DNA from 3 places in the Paenibacillus sp. FSL H8-0048 genome. Region 3 is predicted to be linked to each of the others. Evidence: riboswitches for the same ligand, from Rfam matches in the RefSeq annotation. Region 3 holds a riboswitch; each other region holds the start of a gene.

Region 1 (7,507 bases), 4.0 Mb from region 3:
AATATGTTCAGCTTCAAAAAGCTGCTGCTTGTCCTGACCCTGACCGGCGCGTTCACAGGCATTCATTACGCTGCCATGGCGGGCGCTACATTCCCCATAGGAGAACAATCCAGTGCTGCCGGACAAGTGCTTTATTTACAGGACTCCATACTGGCAATGATTCTCTGCGGCTCTTTCCTGTTCATTGTGTCGATTGTCCTTGCTCTGCTGTACAGGGACCGGCAGCGGATACTCCAGTCTGCAGCCTTCAATGAGCAGCGGTATACTGCCTTGTTCGAGCATAACCCTGATATGGTGATCTGTATTGATCCTGCACGCAAGAAGATTATCAGTGCTAATCCTGCTCTTCGGGCCATTACCGGATATAGCAGAGAAGAACTGGGGAATTATAAGGCGATCCTGTACAGCGAACGGGATGAAGCGGCCGTACGGGATGCTGTAACACGCGCTTCACGGGGGCAGTCCTCCAAGCTGGAGCTGAAGGTCCGGAGCAAAGGCGGGGAGCAGCTGATCTGCAGTGTCACCGTCTTTCCTTTGCTGCATCATACGGAGCAGTGGGTCTATATTGTGGCCGAGGATGTGACTGCTCTGATGAAGTATCAGTATGAGCTGCTGGAGGCCAGGGATGCCGCGGAGAGTGCTGTGACGATGAAAAGCGAGTTCCTCGCCACCATGAGCCATGAGATCCGCACACCACTGAACGGCATTATCGGCGTCAACCAGCTGCTGGCCGAGGAGATCAGCAATCCAGAGCATCTGGAGCTTCTGCGGCTTCAGAGTACAAGCAGCCACGCTCTGCTGCATGTGATGAGCGATATTCTCGATATCTCCCGCCTGGAGGCGGACGGCCTCTCGCTGAACAAAGATACTTTCGGGCTGAGGGCTTTGCTCCAAGGCTGTATGGATCTGTTCACGGTGAGCACACAAGACAAGCCGTTATCCCTGAAGCTTGAGATCGAAGAGGGGCTTCCCGACAAGTTCACCGGGGATGCGGCGCGTGTCCGCCAGATTCTGATCAATCTGATCGGTAATGCGGTGAAATTCACGCCATCCGGTACGGTAATGGTGAAGGTGGAATCCTATGGCGTCAGAGAGACCGCTCAGGCTCTGCAATTCATGGTGCGCGACACAGGCATTGGTATCTCTCCGGATAAGCTGCAGCTGCTCTTCCAGTCCTTCTCCCAGGTGGACGGGTCGCATACCCGCAAATACCCCGGTACAGGTCTGGGCCTTGCGATCTGCAAGAAGCTGGTAGACCTGATGCAAGGGGAGATCTGGGCAGAACCGGCAGAGGGTGGCGGCACACAATTCTTCTTCAGGATTAAGCTGCAGTCGCAGGAGCATTCCCCGGAGGTATTCTTCGGCAAGGATACCGGGGAAGGGAAATCGGCAGACGAGAACGAAGCCGTATAAGACAGCGATTGCCAACAAGAGAGTTAACATTATATAATTTGAAAGTAACTATTCTTTTATCACGACAGTCCTGAGGACGGAAAGGAACTCTCTTTGAGCAAAACAAAAAAGAACACTGTCATGGCTCCCCAGATGAGCAAGCAGGAGAAGCGCAGGGCAGAGCAGGAACAGCAGAAGCAGAAAACGAGAATTCTGATCGTGAGTACGGTAGCTATTGTCGTTATTATTTTTGTAGGCTTATTCATGCTGGCTTCGAAGGACTCTTCGCCTGCCGGTACAGACAGTAAGCCAGTTGCCTTCAATTACAGCGAAATGATGCGGCTTGGCAAGGAGGATGCTCCGGTCAAAATTGTGGAATTCGGCGATTTCAAATGCCCGGCTTGCGCCCAGTTCACCGGTGTGATCAAACCGCAGATCGTTCAAGGTTATGTGGACCAAAATAAAGCGGCCTTCTATTTCGTGAATCTGGCCTTTATCGGCAAGGATTCCAGAACAGCCTCCCTGGCTGCGCTGTCGGTGTATCATCAGAACCAGGAAGCGTTCTGGAAGTACTTTGATGCGATCTATGCGAATCAGGGAAATGAAGAAGAGGAGTGGGCTACATCTGACTTCCTGGTGAGTCTTGCCAAGCAGCTGGACCTGCCGGTGGATTATGATCTGCTACGTAAGGATATTGATGACCGTACCTATGAGAAGGAGCTGGACCGGGATATTCAGGTGGGCACCGATACGGGCGTAACGAATACGCCATCCTTGTATGTGAACGGCATCAAGGTGAAGGAGCCCTTCAATATGGAGGCGATTGATGCCCAGATTCAGGCAGCAACAGCAGCAGCGGGAGCAGGAGCCGCCCAATGACCGCCTTCTCTGCCTTCTGCCGGCGTAATTGTCTGTACTTGGCCTGGTTCGTCTGTGTGGTGGCTGTAGCGGGTAGCCTGTATCTCAGTGAGGTCCTGCATTACGAGCCGTGCAGGCTGTGCTGGTTCCAGCGGATCTTCATGTACCCGCAGCTGTTCCTGCTGGGGATCGCCACCTACCGGGCGGACAAGCGGATCATTCCTTATGTGCTTCCTCTTAGTCTGATCGGGGGCTGCATCTCTATTTATCACTATGCAGAGCAGAAAATTCCCGCCCTTAGCAAGGTGCTTCCCTGCACCATCGGCGTACCGTGCAACAAGGACTATCTGAATTGGTTCGGATTTGTAACGGTCCCTCTGCTTGCACTTATAGCCTTTGCCTTAATCTCCATTCTGCTCTGGACAGGACGCAAGGAGGAGCCTGCGGAGTAAGAAGCTGAGGGGCAGAAGGAAGAGAAGAGAATGCCCTTAATTTTAGCAAAAAATAATATACAAAAACCCTGTAAAATCACGTGTTAAAGGGATAATGAAAGAGAATGAAAGACCAAGACATACCGGATGATGAATTTGGTTGTTTTGAGTGCTTTTCATTCTTTTTTCATTTGTTTCCACGCTTTACGGAAGACGCGTTGTAGCTTAATATTAGTCCTTGTGAGAAGTTGAATATGCGCTGAATTTTCCGGATGGAAAAACGGGGGAACCACACTTTGGCCAAGGCCAAAAGGGGTGAATCGGAACGGGCCGCAAGGGCCTGTAACCGTAGGGCTACCACAGTCCGAATCCGCCAGCTAACCTCGTAAGCTACAAGTGGGATAATGACCATGCACTCTAAGGCATGCGGATCATTTCCGTATGCTTATTTTGGTGCCTGCATTTATGAAATCCACTTATGAAAACAGCGCAGGGAAAGCCCGTTTCAACTTAACCAAGAGAGGAACTGTTACTACAATGGTAAGCAAGGTAAAACGACTATTGATCGGGCGTCCGATGAAGTCGAACGAACTCGATCATGAAAAGTTATCCAAGGTGAAAGCACTGGCTGTCCTGTCTTCTGATGCGCTCTCGTCTGTAGCCTACGGAACAGAACAAATTCTAATCGTACTGGTGGCCGCCGGGTTCACCGCCATCTGGTACTCCTTGCCAATCGCATTAGCCGTATTGGGCCTGCTGGCTATTCTGATTTTGTCCTACCGGCAGACGATCTTCGCTTATCCCCAGGGCGGGGGCGCGTACATTGTCGCCAAAAGCAATCTTGGGGTGCATACCGGCTTACTGGCCGGCGGCTCGCTGCTGGTGGATTACATTCTGACGGTGGCCGTAAGCGCCTCGGCGGGGACGGATGCGATCACTTCAGCTTTTCCAAGTCTGCATAATCATAGTGTCCTCATAGCGGTATCTGTTATCGTACTCTTAACGATTGTTAATCTGCGCGGGGTGACCGAATCGGCTTCGTTCATCGCTATCCCGGTCTATCTGTTCGTCGTCTCCATCTTCGTGCTGATTATCGCAGGGATCTTCAAATATCTAACTGGCGGCGCTCATGCGCAAATTCCTGAGATTGGCTCGGCGGTGTCGAACGTGAGTATGTTCCTGCTGCTGAAGGCATTCAGCTCCGGCTGTTCGGCTCTGACCGGGGTTGAGGCTGTCTCCAATGCTATTCCTAACTTCAAAGCGCCGGCGGAGAAAAATGCAGCCAAAACGCTGATGCTCATGGGCCTCATTCTCGGGGTGATGTTCACAGGCATTACGCTGCTCGCTTACTGGTACGGCATTATGCCCGATGAGAAGGCCACCGTGGTCTCACAGATTACCGAGTCTACCTTCGGCCGCGGCGGACTGTACTTCTTCATTCAGGGGATTACGGCGGTTATCCTGTTCCTGGCAGCCAACACGGCGTACTCAGCCTTCCCGCTGCTGGCGTTCATGTTCGCCAAAGACAAATATCTGCCCCATGCCTTCATGGTGCGCGGCGACCGGCTGGGCTTCTCCAACGGTATTATTTTCCTCGGCGTGATGTCGGCAGTGCTGGTAGCGGCATTTCACGGGAATACGGAAGGACTCATTCCATTATATGCAGTAGGGGTATTCATTCCGTTCACGCTGTCGCAGCTTGGCATGATGGTCCAGTGGTACCGGACGAAGCCGCAAGGCTGGCAGAGCAAGTTCGCTGTGAATACGGTCGGGATGCTAACTACATTAACGATCACCATGATCTTCATCATCACCAAATTCTCCAGCGTGTGGATGGCCTTCATCTTCCTGCCGGTCGTCATTATTGTGTTCCACCGGATTCACCGCCATTATATGAATATTGCCGATCAGCTGCGGATCTGTCCGGCTACAGATAAGCCTTGTATCAAAGGAAGCACCGTAGTCGTTCCTGTCGCCGGTGTGACCCGCGCTGTACTGCATTCGATCAGCTATGCGAAGTCATTGACTGATAATGTCGTCGCTGTATATGTAGGCTTCGATGAAGAAGAGATTCACAAGATGGAGCAGAAGTGGGAGGAGTGGAACCCTGGGGTACGTCTGATCGTCCTGCGCTCCCGCTACCGCAGCATTATCCGCCCGCTGGTGAAGTTCATCGATACAGTAGAGTGGAAGACCTCTTCAACGGATCATATTACCGTCCTGATTCCGCAATTCGTGACCAAGCATTGGTGGCAGGCGGTGCTGCATAATCAGACCAGCTTGTTCATCCGCTCTTATCTAATGAATCAGAAGGACATTGTCATCGCCACGGTTCCTTTCCATTTGCATAAATAATATAGAAGATTACAGGAAGACGGCTGCTTCTGCTTCATGCGGAGGCGGCCGTTTTTACGTTTTAGTTGACAGAGATAATGAGAATCAATATCATCAATCTATAAGCAGTAATTGAGCTTGTCTGTTGTATAGCCGAAATTATCATAGAGGAGCCTTGCTCCAGTACATTTATATGAGGAGTGTTATCATGTCGGAACGTTTAAATACAGAGCAATTGAGCATCGGATATGCGGAGACTATGATTGTGAAGGGGTTGAATCTGTCGCTTCCGACAGGGAAGATTACGGCGCTTGTCGGGGCAAACGGCTCGGGGAAATCCACGATTCTGAAGACGATGGCCCGGCTCATGAAGCCGAAGAGCGGGAGTGTAATGCTGGACGGGAAGTCCATTCACAATCTGTCCACCAAAGAAGTGGCCCGCCAGCTGGCGATTCTGCCGCAGAATCCTACCGCCCCTGACGGCTTAACGGTATCTGAGCTGGTAGGCTATGGACGGTATCCGCATCAGAAGGGCTTCGGCAGCCTCACGCCTGAAGACCGCAGCATTATTGCCGATGCGATTGCGCTGACCGGCATGAATGAATTCCGTGACCGGCCGATTGACCGTCTCTCCGGCGGACAACGGCAGCGGGCCTGGATCGCCATGGCGCTGGCACAGCAGACAGATATTCTATTCCTCGATGAGCCGACGACCTTCCTGGATATGGCCCATCAGCTGGAGGTGCTTCAGCTGCTGCAGAAGCTCAATGAGCAGGAAGGCCGGACGATCATTATGGTTGTCCATGATTTGAACCATGCCTCCCGATATGCGCAGCATATGGTTGCGATCAAATCCGGCAATGTAATCAGCGAGGGCGCTCCGAACGAGGTAATGACACCGGCGGTGCTGCGTGAGGTATTCGGCATTGAGGCGGATATTGTGCCTGATCCGCGTACAGGTGTGCCGCTGTGTCTGCCTTATGAGCTGGCTGCATACAAAGCAGTCGGGCTGTAGGACGGCAGCATGAATGAATTCCTGAGGCAAGAATACAGCTCCAAGTTTGATCTCCATTCTGAGGTGCCGGAGGGAGCGGTGTATTCCTTCTCAGCTGCTGAACTGGCAGAAGAGGCGGGAATGAGGACCTTCATGGAGGCTTACCGGCCGCTGATGAAGGCGCTTGACGATAAAGCGGCCGGCGCGTATTTCGGCGGTTATCTGAGCATGATTGCGCTCGCTGTCCAGTATTCAGTGACCGGCTTCTTGTACGTACCGGATTTCAGTCTACGGAATCTTCAGCTGCATCTGGTTCCGGCCGACGGCTACTGCCGTGTTGCCTTCTCGCTTCGTGAATGGGGGATGGTACAAGCTCCGGTAGATGAGCCGGGCCGAAAGGCTTGGCGTAGTGAGGTGCTCGCCAGCTTCTACCAGAGCACAGCCGGGCCGCTGATCCGTAAGGCTTCACAGGTGAGCGGTCTTTCGCTTGGGGAGATCTGGGGACAGCTGCCGACCAAATTCAATTATTATGCGGAAGCCTTTGCCGCTGAGCTTACAGATCCGCTCCTGCTACACCGGCTGGAGGAGGATTACACCTATCTGAAGGATGAGCTGCCCGCTGCCGTATTCGGGATGCCGCGGAATCCGTTCCAGGTGAAGGTGCGGAGAATCGAATCGCTCACGGACCCGGAGCAGACGGTTCAAATGCGTAACCGCTGCTGCATGTATTACCGGACTGAGGGCGGGAGGCTGTGTTATACCTGTCCCCGGATGAAAGAGGAGGAGCGGTCCGCGCGGCGGGAGGAATTCCGTTCCGGGTACGCTGCAGCAGGCAAATAGGGTATAATTGGAAAATTCGAAACATAATAATGCTGTATGCAGCTTCTTAACAGGCTCCTGTCATTGACAAGGGAGCCTGTTCGTTGATAAAGTTGTGGTTGCTGAAGCGTGATTGCCCGGCGATGAGCCCCACCATTATCTTGTTCATAGAGTAGGAGCATGAAGAATGAATATTGACAACATATATGAGGATTTGCAGCCGCTGGTTACCGCAGGCTCACTGAAACGACGGGAGAGCCTTAAGAATCTGGTCTATACCCGCATGGGCGGCGAAGCAGATATCCTGGCTGCCCCAGTTACATATGAAGAGATCCAGAGCATCTACGCCTATGCCCATGATCATCAGATCCCGCTTACGATTCTCGGCAATGGCTCCAATGTGATTATCCGGGACGGAGGCATCCGCGGCATCGTGCTCCAGACCTCGGATTTGTCCGGTATGGGCATCCGCGAGGGGCTGCTCTACGCGCAGTGCGGGGCGAAGATTATCGATGTCTCACGCTATGCGCTGGAGCAGAAGCTGACCGGTCTGGAATTCGCCTGCGGCATCCCCGGCACGGTAGGCGGGGCGCTGTATATGAATGCGGGAGCCTACGGCGGGGAAGTGAAGGATGTGCTGCACAGTGCGCTCGTGATCGATCAGAACGGCCAGCTGCTC
Region 2 (7,507 bases), 530 kb from region 3:
CCCGCTTGATGGCTTCGGCAATTTCTTTGGCGTATTTCGCAGTGGTCATGGACTGCTTAGCACGTATCTCCGTCTGGACCGGCTGGATATCTATCAGCACCTCCAATAATTCGAATAGGACCATTTGTGCTTTTAGCTTCGCTTTGGTGAACGACAACTCAGGCTCATGCAGAATATCTATCCATTTTTGAAGGCACTTTTTCAGCTTAGGATGATACGAACTGGAGGGCGTATAGACCCAGTCGCAGTTTTTCATGATTTGCATCCGCAAGGAGGGCTCGTCTATATCGAAATGAGCACAAAAATAAGTCATCGATGCAGCGGAAATGCATTTATTCGTATGCTCGAACCCGGGCGGAATCAGCAGAATATCATCACGGTTCACAACGAATTGTTCATAATCCATCCTTGTCTCCTGAGTCCCATCCAGCACAATTAGAATCTCAAAGGCATGGTGGGATTCTGTCGTCATGCTCCAATCGGCAGGAACGGTCTGTGTATGTGCGCCAAAAAAGCGTATATTCCAATCAATGCGCGGCAACAGCAGCGTCTGTGCACCTGTGAGATAGCTATTCATCTGTTCCAATTTGCAGCACCTGCCTTTGATTTGGGTAAATCTAGCCGTAATCATCCCATCGCATAAGTACGTTACTAGTTATTATAATATACATAGACAACAGGAAAAGGGTAAATAATATGGCTAAACAGCGAAGGGAAGCAAATCAATGACGAAGATTAATAATCCTATAATCCCTGGAATGGCACCAGATCCCTCTATTATTAGAGTAGATGATGTGTATTATATTGCGACATCTACGTTTCATTGGAATCCCGGCATTCAAATTTTCAAGTCAAACGATTTAGCGGATTGGGAGTTGACGGCCTTTGCCCTGAATAAAGGGGAAGTGAATCTAAGAGGCACAAATACTCCAGCCGGGATCTGGGCCCCGCATCTCTCCTACGATTCCAGGACGAATCGGTACTGGTTAGCCTATTCACATATGTTAAACATGGCAGGCCGTGAATTTAACTCGGATTCCTATGCCATGTGGGCAGAAGATATCCAGGGACCCTGGTCGGAGCCCATCTATCTGACATCCATCGGTTTCGATCCGGCGCTCTTTCATGATGAAGACGGCAAACACTATGTGTCCATTCTTGAATGGGAGACCCGTGAAGGGTATCAGGCGCCTGGACATATTGTGATCGCTGAATTTGATTTGAATGTGGGGAAGATCGCTGGACAATGGCACCGGGTGACGCAAGGCTTCACCAGCCGCGGCTGTGCGGAAGCACCGCAGATCTATAAATATAGAGATATGTACTATCTGCTATTAGCAGCTGGCGGAACGGGTTATGCTCATGGTGTGGAGCTGGGACGTTCGGAGAATATTTTTGGCCCCTATGAAGCGCATCCGTCGGGAGAGCCTATTATCACTTCCTCGCCGCGTCATCTATTCTCACTGGGCAATCCGGATGCCGGGCATTTTGAGATGTATAATCCAGGTTCAATCATGCAAAAAGCAGGTCACGGCTCATTAGTTCAAACCCAAACAGGCGAATGGTACATTGCCCATTTAATGTCACGGCCTGTGGAAGGAACGCTTTTAAACCCATTAGGCCGTGAAACCTCTATACAGAAAATGCATTGGACAGAGGACGGCTGGCTGGAAATGAAGGACGGATCGAATGTAGCCAAAATGGAGGTTGAGGGGTTAACAGGTGTTGAACTAGAGGGGGACAGACTCTCTCATGACGTATTTGATGATTTTAACCGGGAGCACTATGATCTTCACTTTCTGACTCCATACCGGGACCAGCAAGCAGCATGGGTGAATACGGTTGAACGTCCCGGTTACTTGCGCATTCATGGAGAGAATTCTTTCTTCTCGCAGATCAATCCGGCGATGTTGGCCACACGTGCTACCTCCCTTCATTATGAAGTTCAGACCAAGGTGGAGTTTCATCCCGATCATTACTCGGAAACGGCGGGGATGGGGCTATACTATGATTCGAATAATTGGCTGTACGTTCACTTGACCCACTCCGAATCAAAGGGCACTGTTCTATCTGTGCTGCAGGCCAAGCTGGGGGAACGCACCGAGCGGGTCCACCATTACATTCCTGTCCCTGAAGACACAGCGGAGCTCAAGCTGATCTATCATTCAGGCATCGCGAGTATCCATTACCGTTTCGGGGATAACGGGGATTGGCAAGCTTTTATAGAGAATATCGATGCACTCTATCTGTCGGATGAAGGCGTGAACGGGGAGCCGGGGGAGATTGGCGGATTTACAGGCTTGTTCAATTTCATCGGTTCGGTTGATGCCCACCAGCATGACTCCTTCGCTGATTTCGAGTACTATAGAGTGAAGAATTACTAACAGGAGTGGTGAATGGTTGTGAAGAAAAGCAGACAAACCCCCGTGCTGGTCGCGGCCTCTATCCTGCTCATTATTGTCAGCAGCCTGATCCCCTCGGATCAGTCGACATGGCTGGGGGCGTTACAGACCCTAATGCTGGGAGCCGGATTACTCGGCTGCTGTATGGCTTTTTGGCGGTTTGCCAAGGGCGGCAAGGGTGGTAAGAGCGGGAAAGGCAAGAGCTGAGTTCTATGTAATGAACAGTTGGCGGAGACAGGATCGGTTCATGGGATGGTTGAGCTATGAAAGGTGAGCCAGGCACAGTATGGGTGCGTGATGGCGCTGAGAGTCAAGGACTAAGTCGCGGCGGATGCTGCGGCTTTTTTTGATATGCTGTGGGGTCCCGCAAAGTACCTCAGTCATCATCGAAGCCAGAGCCCCATTTTGAGGGGCGGATTTTGTTTTGTAGGCGGACTCAGAGGCCTTTATTTTGTGAAAAAGACCGATTATCTCCCCGTTGCGGACTGAGAGGACGTTAACGGGCTGTTTGGAGCACCAAATGAGGCAGAATGGGTTAATTAAGCGCCTCTCAGTCCGCATGGTCTTCAGAATAGTCTCATTTGCCGAAATAGCGGATTTGTAGTCCGCCGCCCGCCCTCTCCTTCTGCCGCATCCGTATCCTAACTCCGCCACATCAGACTCCTTCTGCCGCATCCGTATCCTAATTCCGCCACAGCCAACTCGTTCCGCCGCACTCATTCCTGTATCCCACGAATCCCGCGTTATTCCCGGTCTCATCCCGCCGAAGGGCGGTGGACCGCAGGCAAGGCCGAATGTGCGGCTGCCATCTGTTCGCGTATTCCTCTAAGCCGGGCCTTCAGCTCGGGGATGCTGCACTCCAGGATCTGGCTGATGTCGGGCAAGGGGAGCTGGATGCCGTACCATAAGGCACTGGCAACGTGATCGTCCCAGTTGAGCACAGAAGCGGAGCGGCTATGGTTCCGCGCGAGCGCGGCACATTGGCGGATGCACTCTCTGTAAGCAGACGCAGCAGCGCTGTCTCCAGTGAGGCTGCCCTTCAGCCACAGTGGATGGAGGGCAGCGAAGGTGGCGGTGGTTGCTTGTTCGGCGCGGGCGCCTTTGTCCAGCAGCAGGCAGCTAAGCGCATAGACGGGACCGCTATATTGCTGGGTGTAGTGGTTGAACCCGGCAGCAGCTGTCAGTTTGGGCGGTAAGGGGTCAGGCATGTGGTCACGTTCCTTTCAGAATCTATACTGTGCAGTTCATTCCAGCGCGCAAAAAACCGCAGGCAGAGGAGGACCTCTGCCTGCGGTTGTGGGTAACAGGGCGTAAGACGCCTGGCACAAAAGCTTGGCGGATCAGGACTCTCTCCTTACGCTTACGAGGTTAGCTGTCGGATTCGGACGGTGAGAGTCGCCCTACCTGCCGGAGACCTGCGCGTGGCATTCTCCTTCGGATTCACCCCAAGTCGGCCTGACGGCCGGATGGTTCCCCCGTTTTCCACAAGACGGAAATTCAGCGTGCATGCATATGCTCATTTTCATGAATGCATTCATTTGCTTTCAACACGAATCATACTCTCTTCGGAGGGGGTTTGTAAAAATGGAAAAGAGTGCTATTCGCCTTGTTTTCAGCAAATGCCTGAATAGCTGCGCATAGGAAAGCCAAAACACCTATATGTAGCAGATTATCCGCCATTTATCTCGCTCAAGCGCTGTTTTTTATTTTTGGCAGACGGCGGTGGGGATGAAGGCCCCTTGTATTAGACTACCACCACAGCGGAACCTTCTGATTCTTCCAGGCAATAATCCGCTTCACCTCACGAACGGCTCCTGTTGTAATCTCATAGCCGCTACGCTCGGTGGCATGAAGGTCCAGGAAATGCAGCATCCCTCCATAAGTCCCCACGGCCAGCAATGTCTCATCCGCATTGACAGCTAAGCCTGATATAGTGCTTCCGGCATAATAACGCCACAGCTCCCGCCCCTCTAGGTCAATGAGCGTCAAGTAGCCATAGGCGTCGCCAATGACAACACCGTCCTTCAGCGCTGCCGCCGCATATACCCGGGCCTCCTCGTTGACAAGCGGATATTCCTGATCTGGCAGAAGCTTGCCTGCTTCCGCATCTTCAAGGGACACGGCGAGGGTAACGCCATTATAGAAGTGGCAGGCATTGTACCATACGCTATGCTGGTCCTTCGTAAATATAGTATAGTGCGGGTAGCTCGATTCCGGATTGAATAAGTGAACCTGTCCTGAAGTTGTGTCATATAAAAGATGGTCGCTGCCCTGGCTGCCGTAGGCAATCCATCTTCCGTCCGGTGAGACGGCACCATGCGGCATGTCAATTTCAATATGCTCCATCTCATCTGCTTTATATTCTTCGAGATCAGGATGCAGCAGCTTCACCTCCCAGGGCTTATCCAGCGCTTGCTGGACCAGGAAAATTCCCTGGCTCGTAACAAGCAATAACGCCCCGCCCCCGTTAAAAGGAATGATCTCCTCCAAGGGTAACTCCTGGTCCAGGCTGTCTAAGTTCAAAACAGTAAAGTCCGGGTCCAGCGCTTGAATCGTTCCATTTAGCTCACGCCATGAAAGCTCGGCAACGACCTCTCCCTGCAACTCGCTGTTCATGGATTGCATAATGGTAATGCCTTGAGTTCCGGCGAGCGCATAGAACTGATTATCAGGAGATGCCCCAACCAGGCTAAACTCGTCGAATACGGAAATAACATCCTTATGCACAGCCACAACTGCATTCTTCTCCCAGGGTGAGCCTATGCTGAACACCACAGCATCATCACTGATGAAATGGATACCGCGAACCGCCTGCATCTCCTTCTGAAAGTGGCCGGAGAGCGGCCACGTTGCCGCCGGCAATTGCGCCCGCAGCTCAGCAATTTCACCATGCTCATTAGCTCCCCGAATCATCTTATAGATTGTGGCGGCGAGGGCCCCGCGTGTATCCTCTGCCGGTTCATCTCCCGCCTTGTCCCAGCCTTCAGTCAGTCCCTTATGTACGAATTGATTGACGTCGCTCGCATAACGCTGTCCTTCTTCACGCCATTTGGCGGCCTGCTCATCTTGTAGCCAGTTCAATTAATCAGTCCTCCTGTTCCTCCAGATATATATAAATATACATATTTTACATCAATGAATCGCAAAAAAAAGGTGCTGCTCCTGTTGAGAGGACAGCACCTTTGTGTATATTACAGAACAGCAGCATCCATAAGCTTCTGGAGCTCAGGAAGATTGAAGCCCTTGACTGCCCGGTCCCCGGATACGGTGACCGGAATGCCCATGAAGCCCAGCTTCTCCACTTCCTCCTGATAGACGGAGCTTGTCATCACTTCCCGCACCTCGAAGGGAATGCCTTTGCTCTCCAGCAGCTGCTTGACCTGATTGCATTCGCTGCAACCGGAGGTCGAGTAGACAATTACGTTCCCGCTCATTGTTCCACTGCTTCCTTTATCGCTTTTTGGGTAATCTTCCAGTGTGAGGTGTTCCAGCGGACTTGGCTGTCCTCCAGCAGGAAGATTTGCGGGGATTCATGCTTGATTCCGAAATCCTCGGCAATCTGATTGGAGACAGGACGGTCTTCGATTACATGGACAACGGCGGCAGGAGTATCTGAATGCTGTGCATAGGCCTGGAATTCCTCGTTGGCCTTGGCGCTGATCGGGCAGGTGGTGCTGTGCTTGAAGAGCAGTTTTTTGCCAGGCTGCCCGATATATTGCTGTAATTCTTCCTTAGTGTGAATTTGTTGAATAGACATCGGAGGATCACCTTCCTGGGTAAGAGTTAATGAAACCTGTTGTCAACAATTGTGTTGTTAACAACTATTAATCTTGATTGTAGCATAGTTCAAAATTAAAGCAAAAATAAAGTTCAGCTTAGCCCGCCCCTCCCTTGCAGGATGTTGTTAACGGCCTCAGGCCATGCTAATGTGAGAGGGATGAACCTAGGCTCGGTGCATAATCATGCAGATATGAGGGGGGAGCTCATGAAAAGGGTTGCTTGTGTTACCGGTGCTGACCGTGGACTGGGATTGTGCCTCGTTCGATCTCTTTTGGAGAGTAAGTACATGGTGTTTGCCGGACAGTATTTGCCGGACCTTGCGCTACTTGAAGCTTTGAAAGCGCAATACCCGGATAGCCTGAGGATGGTCCCTCTTGATATCGGCAATGCAGGGAGCGTAAAGGAGGCGGCACGGAGTATTGCCGGAAGTACAGGGCACCTTGATATGATAATCAATAACGCGGGGATTATCCACCGGTCGGATGATGCAACGGTGCTCGTGGATATGGATGATGAAGCGATGGCGGAGATCTATAACGTGAACACGCTGGGTGCGCTGAGGGTAAGTAATGCATTAATGGGCTTACTGCTGCAAGGCCGCCAGCGTCTGGTGGTTAATATCTCGTCGGAGGCCGGAAGCATCGGACGGAACAAGCGGATCAATATGTATGGCTATTGTATGTCCAAGGCCGCGCTTAATATGCAGTCTTCGCTGCTGCACAATCATCTGCGTGCGATGGGCGGACAAGTGCTGGTCTTCCATCCCGGCTGGCTGCAGACCTATATGAACGGGGAGAAGGATGCGCAGGCGTCTGTAACTCCTGAAGAATCAGCAGGCAAGATTATGACGATCGTTCATAACCATAAGATGTATCTGGCTGAAGAACCGGCTTATATCGATCTGGACGGCAATCTCTGGCCCTGGTGATACGAACATTCAGACAGGCTATCTTGGCAAAAGAGAGGTGTGTACATCATGTCTTCATACAAAGCACTGGCGTTCGGCAGCTATACCGAAGTGAAGTATCATCCCTTCGAGGGAGTGGACCGTGAACTGGAGCAGCTCCTTGAGCCTGAGCTCCAGGTGGTCTCTACGGAGGATTATGGACGGATGAACCGGGCAGAGCTGGCAGAGTGCAGCCTGGTGATCTCCTATACGGAGTTCTCCGAGGAGCAGATACCCCCTGCACAGAGCGGGGCCCTGCTTGCTTATGTGGCTGGCGGCGGCGGGCTGCTTGTCGTGCACAACGGCATATCCCTGCAGCGCAATCAGGAGCTTGGGGCGATGCTTGGTGCCCGGTTCACCCACCATCCGGCATTCTCAG
Region 3 (7,507 bases):
ATCCCGGACGAACTCCTGATCGTTGCCGTCAATAATCATCCGCATGCCGTTTCGGAGGAAGGCATCTTCAATCTCATCGACATTGGACTCCAGGGCAAGCAGCCCTTCGCGGCGGGTAATGGACGCCCATTCCATGAACATGGTAATCAGTTCGGGCTTGCCGACCATTTTTTTCTTCGTAAACAGGATCTTTAGCAGCTTAGGGAAATTCTTGACTTCCGACATCGGAAAGGCCATGAAGATAGAGGCAGCCGTGCCAAGAAAAATAATGACATAGGCAGCGGGGTTGTTCAAGCTTGCAAGCGGAGCATGCTTGAGTATCATCCCCCAGACTACTGCGATCAGACCAAAAACCAGGCCTAGAATTGTTGAGATTTCCATTTATGCACCTCGTCCATGAGAATTAAGAAGTGATCGACTAACCGCGTAATTCGTCCTTGAACCGCGGGAGAACACTCTGTTCGTAACCAAATCACGTATATTCTTCTTTATCGACATCATTCCCTTTTTTGTGAAGTGATTTTTTCGGCTATAATAGATAAGGTAGGTTATTATTCATCAGCGAAGAAAACGGAGTGATTGATGTGGGAGTTAAGCATGGCAGAGATTACGGTGAAATTCTGGTTGAACTGACAGGAGCCGTTGGACGGATTTCAGACGGGTACATTTTTTTTGAAATGGAGCCTGAAGAGTGGACGAATCTGCCGGAGGAATCGAGGCAGGAGGTCTGGGAGGCGCTTGCGGAAGACCTGTTCTACGCGCTGGGCAATGAGCCGGTCATTCAGGTGGGCAGCGGAGTTGTAATGTACGATAAAGAAACACACCGCATTAACATTCTGCTGGGCGATGAAGATTTGGCTTCGGTCGTTCTTGTATAAAGCAGGGGCAAAATGCGGCAGCTGGTTTGTCCCGGGCATCCGGCCATGTTAAGATTGGAAGTGGAGTACTAATTGCCGGGATGTCAGAATACATTTAATCAAAAATCTTTGGCCTGGCACATCCCTTGGACTTTCTGAAGCTGAGGGATGTTTTATTTGGAGGAAAGAGCAGGCTTAAGAAACCGTTAACTTAGCAAGGGAGGAAACGAATTGCAATTAACTGAGGAACAACTGCAGGAGCAGATCGGCAAGCTTGAGGGTTGGAAGCTGGAGAGGGATAGGCTGGTGCGCAAATATATGTTCAGTGAATATATGAAGGGAATTGCTTTTGTAGATGAGGTAGCGGCAATTTCGGAGGCCTTTGAGCATCACCCGCATATCACCATTGATTACAAGACGGTCGTTCTGCGGCTGGCTGCAGATGTGGAGAAGCTCGATCTCCGCCAGGCGCATGAATTTAATGAGGCATTCGAGAAGACCCGCTAGAGGACAAGGCCCCTAAGAAGACAACAGGAATATCTGGTCAATAGAAATGCCCGTGCAAGGATCATTCGTTATCCTCGTCACGGGCATTATACATTTATTTCTTCTCAGCCAGCCATAAGGCTACATTCGCAATCTCTTCAGGGGCCAGCCTGTCTTTGAAGGGAGGCATCTGTCCGCGGCCCTTGGTGACTATGCTGTAAATCTGAGCTGCGTCATGCGAAGCGCCTTCCTGCTGCAGGCTGGGTCCCGCCCCGCCCTGAAGCTGGTCACCGTGGCAGGAGATACAATTGGCCTTCACTGTGGCTTCTGCGCCCGCAGCGTCCAGCACAACCTCCGGCATGGTCGGCTTGTTCTGTTCGGCTACCTCAGATTTACCGGGTAAGGTAAACATTAAGATTACTGCAAAGGCACAGGCGGCAAAAAACAAACCGCTCATGATCCATTTCTGCATCTGCATCCGTCCCTCCATGTAAGCTGCTGACTCCATTATAGCGGAAGGTGAAGCGTTATCATAGTATGTGTGTCAAAAAAATGAACACAAATGATCCATTTTTTGAAAATCAATCTATTTCTGGTGCTATTCCTCATAGACCATGCAATAAAAAGGCTTATTACCGGTCGGAGTGCGGCGTTCATAGGTATCCGTTATAGTGAACCCGCATTTCTGATAAGCGCGGATGGCGCGCTGGTTCCAGGTCAGCACCTCCAGGTCGATCTCACGCTCCGGGTAACGCGCCTGTGCTGCCTGCACAATAGCCTTCATGAACAGATGCCCCATCCCATGGCCGCACAGCTCGGGCCGCATTCCGACACCAAGCCGGACTACCCCCTCCATCGGAAAGAGCTGGGCAAAGCCGCACAGATCCCCCTGCCCGTTCACGACAGATACATATTGCTCACTTCGCAGCTGCGGATCTCCGAACTCCACCCCCAGCGCCTGCATCTGCTCCCAGGACATCCAGCCGTAAATATTATACGGAGGCTTGTAGCTCCACTCACAGATCTCAGCGGCATGCTGCGGCTCCATAGGCACCACGTAAAAGGTTAACGGGGAGCTTATCATTAGGGGAGACCTCCTTCCAGCCGAAACGGTATCATCCTTTAAAGGGACGGCAAGGCCGTTTCCACTTGTTCTTAATATTAATTATATACAAAAACGGCCAGTTTCGACGCAAATTCCTTGCGGAAATGCAGAAACTTGACAAACGCCAATAATTATTTTCCGAAAGTATAGAATCGGTGTTTTACAAATATAGAGGCGGGTAAGTAATTTTATAGACAAAAAAAGCCCTTCTCCAAGATTTCGGGAAAAATCTCGGAAAAGAGCGTTTGGTTGCAAAAAATTATTGTACATCATCATTGTCTTGGGAATCCGAAGCTACATTCTTGTAAGCATCTGTACTCATGATTCGTTTGGCGCCAACGTAGCGGTTGACGTAATAGCTGTCACTCAGCGAACTGATGGTTACACCACGTGAGGAAGAGGCATGGGCGAATTCGCCGTCACCGACATAAACACCGACATGAGACACGCCTTTACCATTGGTATTAAAGAATACCAGATCGCCCGGTCTTATCTCGTCACGGGACACGGCAGTGCCCATCTGATACTGGGAGCCGGATTGATGGGGCAGGTTAATGCCGATCTTATCAAAAACATACATTGTAAATCCGGAGCAATCAAACCCGTTAGTTGATGTACCGCCGGACACGTATTTGGTTCCGATGGCTTTGTCGATCACTTTATCCATTTTGGAATCCGCGAAAGCGCTTCCTGCTCCGATGGTGAAGATAATGGACAAGCTTAGTACTGCGGCTGCTAGCTTCTTCTTCAAAAGTAAATACCCCTTCCAATGCCTACGAGGTTAGCTTAAGGGTTCGGTTGAAGGTCCCCTATGACCCCTCTTAGAATAGGAGGTCAATTCACCCAAAGTGGTTCCCCCGTTTCCCTAATTCATTAGGGAACTCGGCACGACTGTTGATTAGGATTAGCGGTTCATTCAATACATGACAAAACCTTTGTTAAAAGCGATTCAATAATTACAAAAATGTTACTAAAAGCTCACTGCGATAATTGTAACAAAGACTAAAGCGCTTGGCAATCACTTATAACATATTAATGCATCTTTTTTGCTGTTTTTTAGAGTTATAGCCCTTTCGGAAGACTCATAACTATGCGCAGGCATTATTTTATATGATTTTTTCTTTGTTTTTGCAAGAAAATGCTGTTTCAAGGCTGTAGATTCGGGTAAAAGGTAGAATAAGGAAAAGGAAAAACCCGGAAATGATTACGGCAATAATCATCCCGGGCTCGTATAAGTTACATTTAGTTGTTAGAGGCTGAAATATTCGGGGTATGCTTCAAAAGGTTCAATCGTAAGCGACAGCTTGGTAGGCTGTTGTGCTCATTACTCGTTTGGCGCCAACGTAGCGGTTGGCCCAGTAGGACTGGCTCATCGAACTGATGGTTACACCACGTGAACTTGAGGACTGTGCGAACTTCCCGTTTCCAACATAAATACCGACATGGGACACTCCGTTACCCAGGGTATTGAAGAACACGAGATCACCGGAACGCAGATTGCTCTTAGATACACTTGTTCCAACTTTGTACTGTGCTTTCGAGGTGCGGGGCAAGGAAAGTCCTACATTCTTGAACACATACTTGGTAAATCCGGAACAGTCGAAGCCGCTGGTGGTTGTGCCCCCGGTTTTATACGACGTCCCAATGGTTTTTGAAATCACAGTATCCATTTTGGAATCTGCGAAGGCACTGCCTGCTCCGAGTGTGAATACCATCACAAGACCCAGCGCTGCTGCGGTGCATTTTTTCTTGAAATTCTGACTAATCAAAAGATGTACTCCTTCCAGGGCCTGCGAGGTTAGCTTAAGGATTCGGTAGAAGGTTCCCCTATGACCCCTCTAAAGCGAGATCAATTCACCCAAAATATGGTTCCCCCACTTCCCGGTGCAGGGAATTCGGCGTTTTATGCACCAGAACAGTGACTTATCGGCATTGATTAAATTGCAATAGTTACGGAAGATTTTGCTTTAAATATTACAAGTTTGTTACTACTAGTACAGCCATCATTGTATCAGAGGATTTACTCTTTTGCAAATGCTTTTGTCCTCCGGTTCATGCAAAAAAGAGTCCTGCTCCCTGATAAGGGGCTGTGACTCTCTTTAGTATGCCGCTTCAGCAGCTTATTATTGTGGAAATGATTTACTGGACCAGAGATGGTACTGGGCAGCGATTCCCCACATGTTGAACAGCGTGGAGGGCAGCGGAGCGGCCTGGCGGAGCATAATAGCCGGCAATCCGGGATAGAACAGAGCAGAGGCGCTGCAGAGCAGAATTACGGCCAGGCTTCCCGCTCCCAGAATGACGGATATACCGATCGAAGGCATCAGCATCTTCAGACAGATCAGCAGCGAGGAGAACATGCCGTTACCTGCGGTATAGCCGAACTGCATATAGAGCAGAAGCTTGCGGACAAGGAAGAGATAGAGCAGCCAGCCTAGCACATAAGGCACCAGCTTGAGCAGGAGCTGTACATCGAGAACGCCGCTAAGCAGATGACGGTACATACGCGGAAGCAGCCAATAGAGCGGCAGGAGGGTTAGCGCCCATTCGGCTATGCCGAACACCAGCATCGGTAGCCCATATTTTCTCATTCCGGGAAAAAAGAACAGTCCCCGCGCTCCGGCGCGCTCCTGGTGAAGCTCATGCAGCAGCCCTGCACGGATAAAGGGAGTCACCAGCAGCCTTAGCACTGTCAGCGCCAGCAGCATCCACAGCCAGTGCTGCACGGCAGGGTCGGTGCGCAGCGCGGTCTGACCTTCGATATAGTACAGCAGCCTGCCTATTCCGCTGCCGCCGGCATTCGCATCCGGGTAGCGGAGCAGGACGGGGACAACCGCGCTTTTAATGAATTTGTACAGGAAATATCCCCAGAACAGCCGGTAGATAAATAGCAGAATCAATATATAGAACTGCTCTTTCATACTGATCCAACCGCGGGCAATTGAACTTTTCACCATTCCTTCACCTCACCAGACAAGAGTTCCGAGCAGGGTTTCAAGCAGAGTAGATGCGCTAAGCGTCCAGCGGGAGAGTGTACGCGGCTCAAGCTCCGCCATTCTGAAATTATTTAGATGCCTGCTCTCCAGCAGAATGGAATGCCCCGGATCGATCTCTGCGGAGACCAGCGGCGCTTTATACGCTAACTCGAAGGAAGTAGACTTACCCTCGCCATTCCAGTATTGCTGCACAGTGTACCCGTCTGCGAAGGTGAATTTCACGGGAACATCGGGGTACAGGCTGCCTTTATTGCTTACATCGACCACAGCGCTATAGCGGCTGTCCCCGCCATCGCTGTTGTCCCGTCTGACCGTGAGCCTGATATCATCAACTGCGAAGTCGGGTGCCCCCCCGCCATAGACATACCGTTCAAAATAAGTCTGCCAGGATTGCTTGGTCACTTTCTCCACAACCTTCTGGAAGTCGGCGGTGGTCGGGTGCTGGAAGCGGTATTTGCGGGCATAGGCGGCGAGGATGGCATCCATATTCTTGGTCCCGGCGATGCGTTCGATATCCTTCAGCACCAGCTTGCCACGGATATATACATTGCGCGTGTAGGCATCATCACCGGTGTATTTCCAGGTCTCCAGCTTAAGCGGCTGTGAAGAGGAGACCAGGCTGGACTGCAGCGGGAGGCTTGAGACCACGCCGTATTCCTGCTCCATCAGCCGGTCTTCGGCATACGAGGTGAAGCTCTCATCAAGCCAGGCTTCTTCGAATTCATTACTGGCCACCAGGCCGTAGAAATACTGGTGCCCGATCTCGTGGATAATTGTGCGCTCCAGGGAAGTGCCCGGTGAAGAGTCGGTGGCGCCGAAGGCGGTAATCAGGGTCGGATACTCCATTCCTCCGGCCCCGTTGCCGGACTCCGGCGGGACAACGATCGATAAGGTGGAATACGGATAAGGGCCGTACCACTTGCTGAATGCCATCAGTGCAGCCTCAGCCGCCTGAAAGTAGCGCTCCTGGAGATGCTTGTGCAGCGGGTCCAGATAGAGCTTGATTTTCACCCCGGGCACCTGCGGCGCAGAGAAGGCCTTCTCGGCAACCACGAAATCAGGCGATGCGGCCCAGGCGAAGTCATGGACGTCATCTGCATAGAACTGATAGATCTTGCGCCCCTTTACAACCTTGGCGTCCCTCACCGGAAACCCGGTTGCGGCGACCTTATACTCGGGCGGGACAGAAATCGATACATTGTAGATTCCAAAATCACTATAAAACTCGGAGTTGCCGTGATACTGGTGCAGGTTCCAGCCTTCTTCCTTGAGTCCTCTTCTGCCGGCCGGCTCATAGACGCTAAGCTTCGGAAACCACTGTCCGGCCATCACGAAGTCGTCAGCGGTTCCCATCCGGGCGAAAATTTTGGGCAGCTTGACCTCGAATTTAAGCCTTACCGTCACGCTCTCACCGCCGTTCACCGGCTGCGGCAGATGGACCTTGAGCAGTGTTCTGTCATTGACATTGCCGTCGTCTGGCTGCACATATTGTGTGCGCTGCATTAGCGAGACGCCCTCGGAGGTCCGTAAATCTGTCAGGGTAATGCTCCCGTAACCCCCTGCAGGCATGGTGTCACCGCGAAGCGTACCCCCGGACTCCTTCATGAAGGTGGTGCTGGCGGATGCGAATGCATTGGGATACAGATGAAAGTAGAGCTCCTGGACCGGCTTTACGCCCGGATGGGTCCAGGTCAGCGTCTCGGAGGCGGCCAGGGTCTCCTTATCGGGCAGGAGCTCCACATCCATGTGGTATTCAACCACGCGCTGGCTTAAAGCCTCTGTCTCCGATGTGTAGATCGTATCGGAAAGATCGGACTGCACGGGCTGCTGCCGGGGGATAATGGCGGGGGACTTGGCCTCTTTTGGAACAGAGGCAGTCCATACGGCAGGGCTATGCCCTGACAGAAACCATATTCCGCCTCCAAGCAAGGTGAGGACAGCCAGGGCTGCGAAGATGAGGGTATACCTTAATGAATGTGGCTTCATACTATGATTCCTCCCGTGACAAGCATCTACGGGATGTATATGTTTGCAATCGCCGCATTATTAGCTAAAATTAAATA

The links. Region 3 has a riboswitch for cyclic di-AMP ahead of NSU18_RS19185 (C40 family peptidase). Riboswitches for the same ligand answer to the same signal wherever they lie in the genome.
Region 1: it holds a riboswitch for cyclic di-AMP, as region 3 does, so the genes downstream of both, NSU18_RS02300 (APC family permease) here and NSU18_RS19185 (C40 family peptidase) in region 3, are expected to answer to the same signal.
Region 2: it holds a riboswitch for cyclic di-AMP, as region 3 does, so the genes downstream of both, NSU18_RS16860 (hypothetical protein) here and NSU18_RS19185 (C40 family peptidase) in region 3, are expected to answer to the same signal.

Annotation. Positions count from the first base shown of each region.
Region 1 is NZ_JBBODF010000001.1:485,718-493,224, forward strand. Features, by position in the region: gene NSU18_RS02285 (sensor histidine kinase) at 1-1,413, shown strand, start outside; gene NSU18_RS02290 (DsbA family protein) at 1,507-2,271, shown strand; gene NSU18_RS02295 (disulfide oxidoreductase) at 2,268-2,702, shown strand; cyclic di-AMP (ydaO/yuaA leader) riboswitch at 2,929-3,089, shown strand; gene NSU18_RS02300 (APC family permease) at 3,219-5,036, shown strand; gene NSU18_RS02305 (ABC transporter ATP-binding protein) at 5,224-6,030, shown strand; gene NSU18_RS02310 ((2Fe-2S)-binding protein) at 6,040-6,849, shown strand; gene murB (UDP-N-acetylmuramate dehydrogenase) at 7,016-7,507, shown strand, end outside.
Region 2 is NZ_JBBODF010000001.1:3,977,725-3,985,231, reverse strand. Features, by position in the region: gene NSU18_RS16875 (AraC family transcriptional regulator) at 1-577, opposite strand, end outside; gene NSU18_RS16870 (family 43 glycosylhydrolase) at 726-2,384, shown strand; gene NSU18_RS16865 (hypothetical protein) at 2,403-2,609, shown strand; gene NSU18_RS16860 (hypothetical protein) at 3,158-3,610, opposite strand; cyclic di-AMP (ydaO/yuaA leader) riboswitch at 3,746-3,915, opposite strand; gene NSU18_RS16855 (WD40 repeat domain-containing protein) at 4,152-5,483, opposite strand; gene NSU18_RS16850 (glutaredoxin family protein) at 5,594-5,836, opposite strand; gene ytxJ (bacillithiol system redox-active protein YtxJ) at 5,833-6,159, opposite strand; gene NSU18_RS16840 (SDR family NAD(P)-dependent oxidoreductase) at 6,340-7,110, shown strand; gene NSU18_RS16835 (ThuA domain-containing protein) at 7,159-7,507, shown strand, end outside.
Region 3 is NZ_JBBODF010000001.1:4,510,337-4,517,843, reverse strand. Features, by position in the region: gene motA (flagellar motor stator protein MotA) at 1-381, opposite strand, end outside; gene NSU18_RS19210 (hypothetical protein) at 585-878, shown strand; gene NSU18_RS19205 (4a-hydroxytetrahydrobiopterin dehydratase) at 1,089-1,364, shown strand; gene NSU18_RS19200 (c-type cytochrome) at 1,459-1,815, opposite strand; gene NSU18_RS19195 (GNAT family N-acetyltransferase) at 1,942-2,427, opposite strand; gene NSU18_RS19190 (C40 family peptidase) at 2,708-3,199, opposite strand; cyclic di-AMP (ydaO/yuaA leader) riboswitch at 3,204-3,346, opposite strand; gene NSU18_RS19185 (C40 family peptidase) at 3,735-4,163, opposite strand; cyclic di-AMP (ydaO/yuaA leader) riboswitch at 4,221-4,359, opposite strand; gene NSU18_RS19180 (hypothetical protein) at 4,572-5,405, opposite strand; gene NSU18_RS19175 (M1 family metallopeptidase) at 5,415-7,430, opposite strand.